DNA from 2 places in the Cellulosimicrobium sp. NPDC057862 genome. Region 1 is predicted to be linked to the other one. Evidence: riboswitches for the same ligand, from Rfam matches in the RefSeq annotation. Region 1 holds a riboswitch; the other holds the start of a gene.
What was found. Region 1 has a riboswitch for S-adenosylmethionine ahead of ACFVN3_RS04665 (ABC transporter substrate-binding protein). Riboswitches for the same ligand answer to the same signal wherever they lie in the genome.
Positions count from the first base shown of each region.

Region 2: it holds a riboswitch for S-adenosylmethionine, as region 1 does, so the genes downstream of both, ACFVN3_RS02090 (methylenetetrahydrofolate reductase) here and ACFVN3_RS04665 (ABC transporter substrate-binding protein) in region 1, are expected to answer to the same signal.

Region 1 covers NZ_JBHVMH010000002.1:446,493-450,488, forward strand. Annotated here, with positions in the region: gene ACFVN3_RS04665 (ABC transporter substrate-binding protein) at 16-1,644, opposite strand; SAM riboswitch class IV at 1,748-1,861, opposite strand; gene ACFVN3_RS04670 (LLM class flavin-dependent oxidoreductase) at 2,021-3,118, opposite strand; gene ACFVN3_RS04675 (LLM class flavin-dependent oxidoreductase) at 3,327-3,996, opposite strand, start outside.
Region 2 covers NZ_JBHVMH010000001.1:496,603-500,598, forward strand. Annotated here, with positions in the region: gene ACFVN3_RS02080 (cation acetate symporter) at 1-962, shown strand, start outside; gene ACFVN3_RS02085 (hypothetical protein) at 1,032-1,295, opposite strand; SAM riboswitch class I at 1,433-1,535, shown strand; gene ACFVN3_RS02090 (methylenetetrahydrofolate reductase) at 1,630-2,694, shown strand; gene metE (5-methyltetrahydropteroyltriglutamate--homocysteine S-methyltransferase) at 2,727-3,996, shown strand, end outside.

The sequences.
Region 1 (3,996 bases):
GGCGGACCCGTCGGGTCAGCCCTGGGTGACCCAGGCGTCGTAGAAGTCGAGGCGCGACGACGCCTCGAACGTCAGGCCGTGGACCGTGTCGGCCGCCGCGATGGTCGTCGACAGCTCGTAGACCGGGATCGCGTGGCCCTTCTGGACCAGGAGGCGCGACGCCTCCGTGACGAGCTCCTGCCGCTCGGCCGCGTCGGTCGCCGCGGCGGACGCGTCGAGCAGGTCGTCGACCTCCTCGGCGTCGCGCTGGTTGATGTTGCGCGCGTTGGCCGAGAAGATCGTCCGCAGCACGTCCGGGTCGGAGCGCGTGAGGTTGTAGTAGTCGAAGTCGAAGTCGCCGCTCTCCTTGATCGCCTGCGACTCCGCGACGGTCACGTGCTGGAGCTGGAGGTCGACGCCGATCTGCGCGAGCTGCTGCTGGACGAGCTCGAGCGGCTCCGGCACCTGCCAGAACGTCACGGTCGTGGAGAGCTTCTGGCCGTCCTTCTCGCGGACGCCGTCGGCGCCCTCGACCCAGCCCGCGTCGTCGAGGATCTTCTTGGCGCCCTCGGGGTCGTAGGCGAGCTCGTCCGCGATGCTCTCGTAGAGCGGCGTCGAGTGGGACAGGACGCTCGTGGCCGGCTCGTCCTGCGCGCTGAGCACGGTGTCCGCGATCTGCTCGCGGTCGATGCCCTTGAGGATCGCGGTCCGCACGGCCTCGTCGCCCGCGAGCGGGCTCGACTCGTTGGGGAACAGGTTGAAGACGACGCCCGGGTTGGCGCGGTACTCGAGCCAGAACCCGTTGCCGTCGAACTGCGGGAGGTCGACGGTCGAGATCGCGGCGGTCGCGTCGATCTGCCCGGACTGCAGGCTGCCGCTGCGCACGCTCGCCTCGGGGATGACCTTGAACGTCACCGTGTCGAGGTAGGCCTCGCCCTGGTGGTCGTTCGCCTCCGAGCCCCACGCGTAGCCCGCGACCTTCTCGAGCACGATCTCCTGGTCCTGCGTGTACGACTTCACGGAGAACGGACCGGAGCCGACGAACTTCCCGGCGCAGCGGTCCTCGACGCTCAGGTCGGCCGACGACGGGGCGAGGAGGCCCAGCGAGAAGGTGGAGGTGGCCTGGAGGAACTGGGCGCTCGGCGCCGAGAAGTCGACCGTGAGGGTCTGCGGGTCCGTGACCGTCGTGCCCTCGTAGCCGACGAGGTACTGGGACCCGAGCGACGCCGTCGCGCCGAGGGCGACGATCGCGTCGAAGTTGGTCTTGACCGACTCCGCGTCGATCGGCGTGCCGTCGGCGTACGTCGCGTCGTCGCGCAGGTGGAACGTGTAGCTCGACGCGTCGTCGTTCACCTCCCAGCTCTCCGCGAGCCACGGCACGATCTCGCCCGACTCGGGGTCCTGCGCCGTGAGCGACGCGACGGTCTGGCGCGCCGCGGCGATGGCGTCGTTGTTGCCGACCTGCTGCGGGTCGATGCAGTGCGAGTCGACCGTGATCGCGAAGGTCAGGTCGCCGCCCGCCACGGGCTCGCCCGTCGGGCTCGGCGACCCGCCGCCGTCGGACGCGCCGGAGCCGCCGCCCGCGCACGCGCTGAGCAGGAGGCCCGTCGCGGCGGCCGCCGCGGCGACGGTCAGGGACCGGCGTCGGTGAGGTGTGGGGATCATGTCGTGCTGCTCTCCTCGTGTGCCGGCTGAGGACCGGCGGTCGTCCGGCGCCGGTGGTCGTCCGCGCCGGGCCGAGGGCCGGCGCGGCGGGGAACCCACCGGGGTGCCGTGCTTACCGCGCAGCGGGAGCCACGCGGTCAGGTCGTTCCCGGAGCACCCCGTCACGTCGAAGGGTTGCTGGTCAGCGAGCCGGGCCTGGGTGCTGACGCTCGTCACCTGGGAGCAGGAAAGACAATCCCGACCGGTTGAGTCAAGTTTCGAGACGACCGTCCCGCCAGGCGGACGGATGTTTCGTCTCCCCGCTGTGGGCATGAGAGGGGCCCGGTCTCGCCGCGGCGAACCGGGCCCCTCTCATGCCCACGACCGGTGGGGCGGGTCAGGCGGCGGTGAAGCCCGCCGCGCGACGGGCGTCGGCCGGGCTCCACAGGTCGGTCTTCACCTCGGCCTGCACCACCGGGACCACCTCCTCGGCGAACCGGCGCAGCACGTCCTCCTGCTGCGTCGCGGGGATGAGGTGGTTGACGGACACCGACTGGAGGTCGTGCCCGTAGGAGGCGTGGTAGTCGAGGATCTTCTCCGCCACGCGCTCCGGCGAGCCCACCAGCGCCGGGCCGCGCTCGACGGCGTCCTCGACCGTCCGGAAGCTCGGCGCCTTCCCGACGGCGTCCGGCCCGTAGCCGCGGCGTGCGGCCGCGGCGACCTGACCCTCGTAGATCGGGCGGTACTGCTCGACCGCCTCCTCCGTCGTGTCCGCGAGGAACAGCCCGCCCGAGCCCGACCCCACGAACCCGTACGCCGGGTCGTGCCCGTTGGCCGCGTACCGCTCGCGGTAGTGGTCGATGAGCACCTGATAGTTCTCGCGCGGCTGGAGCGCGTTGGCGCTGACGATCGGGTCCCCGTACCGCGCCGCGAGCTCCACCGCGAACTGCGACGTCGCCGACCCGTGCCAGACGCGGAACGGCCCTGCGAACGGCCGCGGCAACGTCGTCGCGTGCTCCAGCGCGTGCCGGTGCCGGCCGCTCCAGCTCACGTCCTCCTCCGACAGCAGCAGCCGCAGCAGCTCGTAGTTCTCCTGCAGGTACTCGTACTGCTTGTCGATGTCGAGCCCCAGCAGCGGGTACTGGAGCACCTCGTTGCCCTTGCCGATGACGATCTCCAGCCGTCCGCGGCTGAGCTGGTCCACCGTCGCGAGGTCCTCGGCGACCCGGATCGGGTCGAGCAGCGACAGGACGGTGACGCCCGTGCTCAGCAGGATGCGCGACGTCCGCGCCGCGACCGCCCCGAGGATCACCGTCGGTGCCGACGACAGCACCTCGCCCGCGTGCCGCTCCCCCACCGCGAACGAGTCGAACCCGAGCTCCTCCGCCAGCACCGCCGTCTCCACGACCCGGTTCAACCGGTCCGCCGGCGCGACCGCCTCCCCCGTCACGGGGTGGGGCGGGTTGAACACGATGTCGAGTACCTGGAACCGCACGATCCTGCTCCTTGCTGTCGCTGTTGCTGTCGTTCGGGTCGGGTCGAGGTCGAGGTCCGCTCACGCGGTCGGCTCCCCCGGTCCCGTGAGTGCATGAAATGCGTCGTCCTCACGCCTTGCGGACGACACATTTCCTGCACTCAACGGTGGCCCGGACCGGGTGCGGTCCTGGTGCGCGTGCTGGGGCGCCGATCCAGGACCTCGGGCGTCAGGCCGCGGCGGCCTCGGCGGTCGCGGCGTCGCGCTTCGCGACCTCCTCGCGGACGATCGGGATGACGTAGCGGCCGAAGTCGATCGCGTCGTCGAGCAGGTCGTAGCCGCGGGCGGAGATGACGCGGACGCCGAGGTCGTAGTACGCGAGGAGCGCCTCCGCGACCTGCTCGGGCGTGCCGACGAGCGCGTTGGAGTTGCCGGCGCCGCCGGTGGCCTTGGCGGTCGCGGTCCACAGGGCGGTGTCGAAGCGCTCGCCCTGGGCGGCGATCTCGAGGAGTCGCTGCGAGCCCGCGTTCTCGGGCTTGTCGATCGGGTGCCGACGGCTGAGCTGCCCGCCGGCCGCGGCCTTGCGGGCCTCGATCCGGTCGAGGATGCGGTGCGCCTTCTCCCACGCGAGCTCCTCGGTCGGCGCGACGATCGGCCGGAACGCGGCGTGGATGCGGGGCGGCGTCGCGCGGCCCGCGGCGGCGGCCTCGGCGTGCACGCGCGCGATCTGCTCGGCGGTGCGGTCGAGGGGCTCGCCCCAGACGGCGTAGATGTCGGCCTCGGCCGCACCGACACGGAACGCGGCGTCCGACGACCCGCCGAACGAGATCGTCGGGGTGCGACCCTCGAACGGCTTGGCGTCGAGGACGAAGTCGTCGAAGTCGTAGAACGGGCCGTGG
Region 2 (3,996 bases), on a different contig from region 1:
CGCTCGCGCTACCTCTCGTGTTCGTGCTCATGGCGCTGGGCGGCGCGTTCGAGCCGGGTGGCGCCACCGTCACCTTCGACCCTGCGGCGGTCTTCCCGCACGACGCCGGACCCGGCGGCCTCGACGCGTACGCGACCGTGTCGCTCCTGCTCGCGCTGCTGCTCGGCACGACCGGCCTGCCGCACGTCCTCGTGCGCTTCTACACCTCGCCCGACGGCGGCTCGGCCCGCCGCACGACCGTCGTCGTGCTCGTGATGATCAGCGTGTTCTACATGGTGTCCAGCACGCTCGGGCTCGTCGCCCGGGTCGTCGCGCCCGACCTCGCGGCGCCCGGCGTCGCCGACACCGTCGTCCTCACGCTCCCGACCCGCCTCGTGCCCGGGCTCGGCGGCGAGCTGCTCGCGGCCCTCGTCGTCGCCGGCGCGTTCGCGGCGTTCCTCGGCACGTCGTCGGGGCTGGTCGTGGCGCTCGCGGGCGTCGTGAGCCAGGACCTGTTCGGCGGGACCGTGCGGTCGTTCCGGTGGTCGGCGGTCGCGTGCACGCTCATCCCGCTCGCGTTCGCGCTCGTCACCATCCCGCAGGGCCTCGTGACGAGCGTCGGGACGGTGTTCGTGTTCGCCGCCTCCGCGCTGTCGCCGGTGATCCTGCTCGGCGTGTGGTGGCGCGGCCTCACCGCGCGCGGCGCCGTGGCGGGGATGGTCGTGGGGTCCGTCCTGTGCGCGACGGCGCTGCTCGCCTCGTCCGCGCTCGTCGCCGCGGGGTACGGGGCCGGCACGTCGGGCACGACGGCGGAGGGCGTCGCCGGCGTCGTGCGCGCCCTGCTCGCCCAGCCCGCGGCCTGGACCATCCCGCTCGCGACGGCGACGGTCGTCGTCGTGTCGCTGCTCGACCGGCACGGCCCGCCGCTGCGCACCGACCGGTTCCTGCGGCGCCTGCACGTGCCGGAGCTCCGGCGCCGTTGACGACGGTGTGAAGCCTGCAATCTGTAGCGTAGAAAGCGTGAGACCTGTAGCGCAGGAGCCCTGACCTGGTCAGATCCAGCGCGCGCCGATCTCGTCGTGGAGCTGCTGCGTCTTCTGCACGCGGAGCACGCCGTCCTCGACCGCGGCCTCCAGCCCGACCTCCCGCGCGATGGCGACGATCGCGTCGCGCTGCTCCGGGTGGTCGTCGGCGTCGCCGCCGTCCCACAGCTCGAGCCACCGGTCGGTGGGGTCGTCGCTGCCGCAGTCGGCCCACACCCGGCAGATCCGGTCGAGCTCGTCCTGGGTCATGGGGCGGGTCGGGGTGGCGTACACGGCGGGCTCCTGTGCTCGGCGTCGGTCAGAGAGTCGCGACTCACCCTAGGGGGCGGCAGGCGAGATCAGCCGTGCGTCCGGACATCTCATCTGGCGGTCACCCTCGACCGCATGCCGGATGGGCCGTAGGATCGTGGCAACCATCCAGAGCGGTCGAGAGTCCTGGCTCGACGACACCGCAGCAACCCGCCGACGGAAGCCTCCCGAGGACAAAGGTGCTAACGCCAGGGTCGATGGAGCGACTAATGGTCTCAGAGGCATCCTTCGCGCACCGTCCGGGCAGCCCGTGCCCGACGGCGGTCGCGCACGCACGCACCGCGGTCGGAGCGACGTCGTGAGCGTCGCCGACGCCGTCGGGCAGGCCCACGGCGGGGCGGCACGGCCGACGGTCTCGTTCGAGCTCATGCCCCCGCGCCGCCCGGACGCGGCGCCCAAGTTCTGGGAGACGGCGCGCCGCCTCGTCGCGACGCACCCCGACTTCGTGTCCGTCACGTACGGGGCGGCGGGCACCGACCGCGCGACCGCGCGCCAGGTCGTCGGTCGTCTGCTCCAGGGCACGCCCGTGCTGCCGATCGCGCACCTCACGTGCGTCGGTGCGTCGCGCGAGGACGTCGAGGAGGTCATCAACGACTTCCTCGACGAGGGCGTGCGGAGCTTCCTCGCGCTGCGGGGCGACCCGCCGCGCGACCAGCCGGACTGGCAGCCCGCGCCCGACGGCGTGCGGTCGTCGACCGAGCTCGTCGCGCTGCTCCGCGAGGTCGAGGCGTCGCGCTGCGCGTCCGACCCGGCGGCCGCCCTGCGTGGCGCCGCGCGCCCGCTGACGATCGCCGTCGCGACGTTCTGCGACGGCAACCCCGCCGCCGGCACCACGCGGAGCCAGGAGGTGCGCCGCCTGTGGCAGAAGCAGCAGGCCGGCGCGAGCTTCGCGATCACGCAGCTCTTCTACGACGCGTCGTCGTACACCGACTTCGTCGCCGAGGCCCGCGCGGCCGGCGTGACGATCCCCATCCTCGCGGGGCTGCTGCCCACGACGGAGCCCGCGCGGCTCCGCCGCGTCGAGGAGCTCACGGGCGTGCGCGCGCCCCAGCACCTGCTGGACGCGCTCGACGCCCTGCCCGACCCGGAGGCGCAGCACGCCTACGGGATCGCGTACACCGTGGACCTCGCGCAGCGCGTCCTCGACGCGGGCACGCCCGGTCTGCACGTGTACACGTTCAACAAGCACCGCGCCGCTCTTGACCTGCTCGAGGGTGTCCACCTCGGCGGCGGGTCGCGCGGGACCGGGGGCAGCGCCAGCGCTGCCGCCGCCCCGCTCGTCCCGGACCTGGCCAGCGGGCCGTGGGTCACCGGCACCTCCCTGCCCACGACGAGCGCCGCCACGCACGGCACGCCCGTCTGACCGGTCCTCCGGACCAGCAAGAGGTTTCGATCATGGCCACTTCCGTACCCTCCCCTACCCAGAATCACGTCGGTTTCCCCGCCGGCACCGTGCTCGGCTACCCGCGCATCGGGCGCCGCCGCGAGCTCAAGAAGGCCGTCGAGGCGTTCTGGGCCGGCAAGACGTCGGCCGAGGAGCTCGAGGCCACGGCCCGCGAGCTGCGCCTCACGACCGTGCGTCGGCTCGTGGACCTCGGCCTCGGCGCCGACGATGCCTCGGTCCCCGGCTCGTTCTCCTTCTACGACCAGGTGCTCGACGTCGCCGCCTCCCTCGGGGCCGTCCCGGCGCGGTTCGCGTCGCTCACCGACGACGCGGGCCGCCTCGACCTCGCGGGCTACTTCACCGTGGCGCGCGGTCACGGTGACGACGCCCCGCTCGAGATGACCAAGTGGTTCGACACGAACTATCACTACCTCGTCCCCGAGATCGGCCCGGACACCCCGATCCGGTTCGTCGACGACCGCGTCGTGCGCGAGTTCGTCGAGGCGAAGGAGGCCGGCGTCGTGACGCGGCCCGTCGTCGTCGGGCCGGTGACGTTCCTCGCGCTCTCCAAGGCGGCTGACGACGCCCCCGCGGGCTACTCGCCGCTCGACCGGCTCGACGACGTCGTCGCCGCCTACGCCGACCTGCTCCGCGCGCTCGCTGCGGCCGGCGCGCCGTGGGTGCAGCTCGACGAGCCGATCCTCGTCACCGACCCTGCGAACGCCGAGGAGCTCACCGAAGCGGTCGAAAGGGCATACCGCGCGCTCGCGACGGATCTCCGATCCGTGCCGAACCCGGGGTCTTCGCCGGACTCGGTGCCGAACCCGGCCGCAACCCCGGGTTCGGCACAGGGCCAGCGGCCCGCGATCCTCGTCGCCGCCCCGTACGGCCGGCTCGAGACATCGCCCGGTCCCGACGGCTCGTACCACGACTTCCTGGCGGTGCTCGCGAGCACCGCCGTCGAGGCGATCGCGCTCGACGGCGTCGCGGCCGACCTTCCCGACGGTCTGCCCCTCGGGCTCGACGCGAAGACCCTCGTCCTCGGCGTGATCGACGGACACAACGTGTGGCGGGCCGACCTGGCCGCGAAGCTCGACCTTGTCGAGGCGTACCGGCCCGGGACGGGTCTCGGCGCAGTCGCCGTCGGCACGTCGACGTCGCTGCTGCACGTGCCGCACGACGTCGAGGACGAGACGTTCGCGGAGCCCGGCACGGCGACCGGCACGACGCTCGACCCGCGCCTGCGCGACTGGCTCGCGTTCGCGGACCAGAAGGTCGGCG